DNA from 2 places in the Rossellomorea vietnamensis genome. Region 1 is predicted to be linked to the other one. Evidence: riboswitches for the same ligand, from Rfam matches in the RefSeq annotation. Region 1 holds a riboswitch; the other holds the start of a gene.

Region 1 (2,203 bases):
ACGGTACTTCTGACAGGACGGCAATCAGAAATGCGAGACCGATTCCGGCGTACGTACCACCTGAATCTTCAACGAATAATCCGAAATACACGTTATTGGCTAAATTCGGGCCGAACACCAGGAACGTGACGGCCAGGAAGATCAGAAACTTTTTCATCGTGAATAATTCCTTCATCCCGGCTTTTAGATCAAGTTTTGCTGCCGCTCTCTCTTTAGGAAAACGGAAGGATAGGAATCCCGATAGGACCAGACAGATAAAGAAAGAGTAGAAAATGATCGTCGGTCCGATGAATCCTTCCGAAAGCCTCCCCATGATGAACACGGCGATCCCGAATCCCAATGAGCCGAACAGACGAATATTACCGTAGTTATAACCGACTTTACTTGTATACTTCAAGCTGATGCTGTCGGATACGGGGATGATGGCACTTTGGAAGATCGCAACTAAAATCGCGACCACCAATAGTCCATAGTAAACATCCATGAATAAATACCCAAGCGCAAAGATCCCTGCAACTAAGGAAGTTAATCCTAACACGACGGTTGGCTTATTGGTTGTGTCACTGACCATCCCCCATATCGGCTGAAAGAAAATCATCATGATCGGGCCGACAGACATAATGGTACCGATCTGATACCCATTTAATCCCACACTTTCACTTAAATAGACACTGAGTAAAGGATATAAACTTCCAACCCCGAAGAAGGTCAATAGATAAAACCCTTGTAACGTAAAAATCTGATTTCGCACATTTCTTTCCACTACCGTATCCCCCAAGATGTTTTTTGTCTATCTTATAGTAGACCTTGACCGTTCAATTGTCTATGAATTTATACCTTTTTATGGATAAAGTCCCGCGATTTCTAAAGCATGCCTTGCTAGAGCAATCTCCCTCCGCTTTTGTTTGATCCAGCTGCTGTGGCCGGGTTCTTCGTTTTATTTCCAATAAATTACCGTTTGACTTTTTCGATTAAACCCTTTAAAGTATGGAAGTATATTTTAAATGAACTGAATAACATATCTTCTTATCCAGAGAGACGGAGGGACTGGCCCTGTGATGTCTCGGCAGCGGACTCATAATGAGTGCTGTGCCACATCCAGCAAGCGTAATGCTTGAAAGATAAGAGGAGTGTTTCGTTTGAATGAAACCTCTTCTTATGTTGGAAGAGGTTTTTTTATTTGATTTCACACGACAAAGGAGTGTTTGACATGAACCAAGAAAAAGGTAATGTACTGGCTTTATTGCCCTTGATCATATTTGTTTCACTGTTCCTTGGAGCGGGGATCCTTTCAGGAGATTTTTATGCATTCCCTGTTCTCGTATCCATCATCATTGCCGCGGTTGTTGCCCTGGCGATGAATCGTAAAGAATCGTTGACCTCTAAGGTTGAACGGTTCGCAAAAGGCGCCGGGCATCCGGATATCATGATCATGGTTTTTATCTTCCTATTAGCCGGCGCGTTTTCCGGTGTAGCAGAAAAGATGGGGGCCGTTGATTCAACCGTCAACTTTGCCCTATCCGTGCTTCCTGGTAATCTGGTCATTGTTGGATTATTCATCATCGCTGCTTTCATTTCCTTATCAATGGGGACCTCCATGGGGACGATCGCCGCACTTGCCCCGATAGGAGTGGGCATCAGCTCAGGAGCCGACATTTCCATGCCCCTTGCTATGGCCACCGTTATCGGGGGAGCGATGTTCGGGGATAACTTATCGTTCATCTCGGATACAACGATTGCAGCTGTACGCACACAGAAAACAGAAATGAAGGACAAGTTCAAGGTGAACTTCTTCATTGTATTACCGGCAGCCATCATCACCATGGTGATTCTTTTTGTCCTTACGATGGGGACTCCATCCTCCGTCGACGCAGGAAGCTTCGATTGGGTTAAAATCATTCCTTACCTTGGAGTCATCATCGGTGCCCTTGCAGGATTGAACGTATTTGTCGTCTTAATAGGCGGGATTGTGTTGGCAGGAATGATCGGATTTGCGGATGGAAGCTTCACCCCATCGAGTTACTTTGGCAGTGTAGCCGACGGGATGACAGGTATGGCAGAGATTGTGATCCTTTCCATCCTGATCGGTGGAGTCGTCGAACTCATTCGTCACAATGGCGGGATTCAAGCGATCCTTTACCATGCCACGCGTAAGATCAAATCTCCTCAAGGAGCACAGCTTGCTACAGCAGGTTTAGTCAGT
Region 2 (2,203 bases), 840 kb from region 1:
TCGGCGGGCATAGCGATATCACAGCGGGGGTCGTAGTCGGAAAAGAAGAGCTTGTGCAAAAGGCAAGAGAGAAGGTCGTCAACATCGGTTCGAACCTAAGTCCATTTGAAGCATGGCTCACATGCCGGGGGGCGAAAACATTGGCACTTCGGGTGGGGACCCAGGCTCAGAACGCGGGAACACTTGCAGATGAACTGCGCAGCAATGAGCAGGTGAAGAGGGTCTATTATCCAACTGATCTATCCGATAAAGGGAATGGGGCGATCGTCACCATCGAACTCGATGCCAGCTGCGATATCAGCACATTCTTCAAGTCCCTTGGATGGATCAAAATCATCCCGTCCCTGGCCGGCGTGGAAACAACGGTTTCCTATCCGCTTGGAACCTCTCATCGTGCCCTTCCGAAAGAAGCGCAGGAAAAACTAGGCATCAACACCCATGTGGTGCGCATATCGTTAGGTATCGAGGATGGGGGAGATATCGTTTCTCAATTCAACGAGGCAATAGCAGCTTCTGTTAAAAAATAAAAAATTCTGAAAATGGTCTTGACGTTGAGGCTGGTTACCCTTTATAATTCATCTCAACGCATGAATTTTTCACATTGACAATTAAATGCTCTTATCCAGAGAGGTGGAGGGACTAGGCCCGATGAAACCCGGCAACCTTCATGTACGCACTGTGCGTCACATGAAAAGGTGCTAATTCCTGCAGGCGATCTGCCTGAAAGATAAGAGGAGGACCCTATTCAATTAGACCCTCTTCTTAGGAAGAGGGTTTTTTATTTTATCCTCTTCTCGCTTCCTAGGTACCTATTCTTCTTCGGTTTTTCAGTATCTTAGTTCAACAGAATCCCAAAACCAAAACAATTAGGAGGAATTCCAAATGACAAAATCATTCGATTTCGACACACTTCTTCTTCACGGCGGCCAGGAGCCGGACCCAACTACAGGCTCAAGGGCGGTACCCATCTATCAAACGACATCCTACGTGTTCGACAACAGCGATCACGCCGCAAAGCTATTCGCCCTTGAAGAACCGGGAAACATCTATACCCGTATCATGAACCCGACAGTCGACGTCCTCGAGAAGCGCCTCGCCCTTTTAGAAGGGGGAATCGGAGCCTTGGGTGTATCATCCGGGATGGCCGCCATTTCTCTTTCCATCCTGAATATAGCCGGTGCAGGGGATGAAATCGTGGCAGCCACCAATCTGTACGGCGGAACGTACAATTTATTCTCTACGACCCTTCCGAAATACGGAATCAAGGTTCATTTCGTCGATCCGACTGATCCAGAGAATTTCCGAAAAGCGATCACGCCGAAAACGAAAGCGGTATTCGCCGAGACGATCGGAAATCCGAGCCTGCACGTCCTGGACATCGAGTCGGTGGCGAAAGTGGCCCATGACCATCATATCCCGCTCATCATCGATAACACATTTGCCACGCCATATGTGTGCAAGCCGATTGAGTGGGGAGCTGACATCGTCATACACTCCGCGACGAAGTGGATCGGCGGCCATGGTACGGCCATTGGTGGAGTCGTCATCGACGGTGGGAAGTTTGATTGGAATCATGAGAAGTTCCCTGGATTTACAGAAGAAGATAGAAGTTATAACGGACTTCGCTACGCACAAGATGTGGGAGCGGCCGCTTTCATCACAAAATTAAGGGTGCAGCTGCTTCGGGATCTCGGGGCGTGCTTAAGTCCACAAAACGCATTTCTGCTGTTGCAGGGACTGGAAACCCTGCATCTCCGCATCGAACGTCACACGGAGAATGCCTTTAAGATTGCGGAACACTTAAATCAGCACAGCGGAGTTGCCTGGGTTTCTTATCCAGGTCTCCCACAGCATCCATCCCACGCTCTTGCTCAAAAATATTTGAAAAATGGAGCGGGATCCATCGTCGTCTTTGGAATCAAAGGGGGCAGGGATTCAGGACGTAAAGTCGTCGACAATATTTCCCTCTGGTCCCATGTTGCCAATGTGGGGGATGCGAAGTCACTGATCATCCATCCAGCCTCCACGACTCATCAGCAATTGAACGATGAGGAAATCCGGGCCACAGGTGTCACCGAGGACCTTGTAAGACTTTCCGTCGGTTTGGAATCTGCGAAGGATTTGATCGAGGATCTGGATCATGCGATTGAAGTGGCTTTAGAAACGTCGAGGGTATAAAAAATAACTGTTTTCACCGGGGGGG

Evidence for each region. A riboswitch is a leader RNA that binds a small molecule or an ion and turns the genes downstream of it on or off. The one in region 1 is predicted to bind S-adenosylmethionine.
Region 2: linked by a shared signal. The riboswitch ahead of N5C46_RS17600 (O-acetylhomoserine aminocarboxypropyltransferase/cysteine synthase family protein) and the one ahead of N5C46_RS13420 (Na+/H+ antiporter NhaC family protein) in region 1 are both predicted to bind S-adenosylmethionine.

What each region holds. Positions count from the first base shown of each region.
Region 1 covers NZ_CP104558.1:2,609,460-2,611,662, forward strand. Annotated here, with positions in the region: gene N5C46_RS13415 (MFS transporter) at 1-763, opposite strand, end outside; SAM riboswitch class I at 1,024-1,128, shown strand; gene N5C46_RS13420 (Na+/H+ antiporter NhaC family protein) at 1,211-2,203, shown strand, end outside.
Region 2 covers NZ_CP104558.1:3,450,120-3,452,322, forward strand. Annotated here, with positions in the region: gene N5C46_RS17595 (trans-sulfuration enzyme family protein) at 1-527, shown strand, start outside; SAM riboswitch class I at 616-734, shown strand; gene N5C46_RS17600 (O-acetylhomoserine aminocarboxypropyltransferase/cysteine synthase family protein) at 883-2,178, shown strand.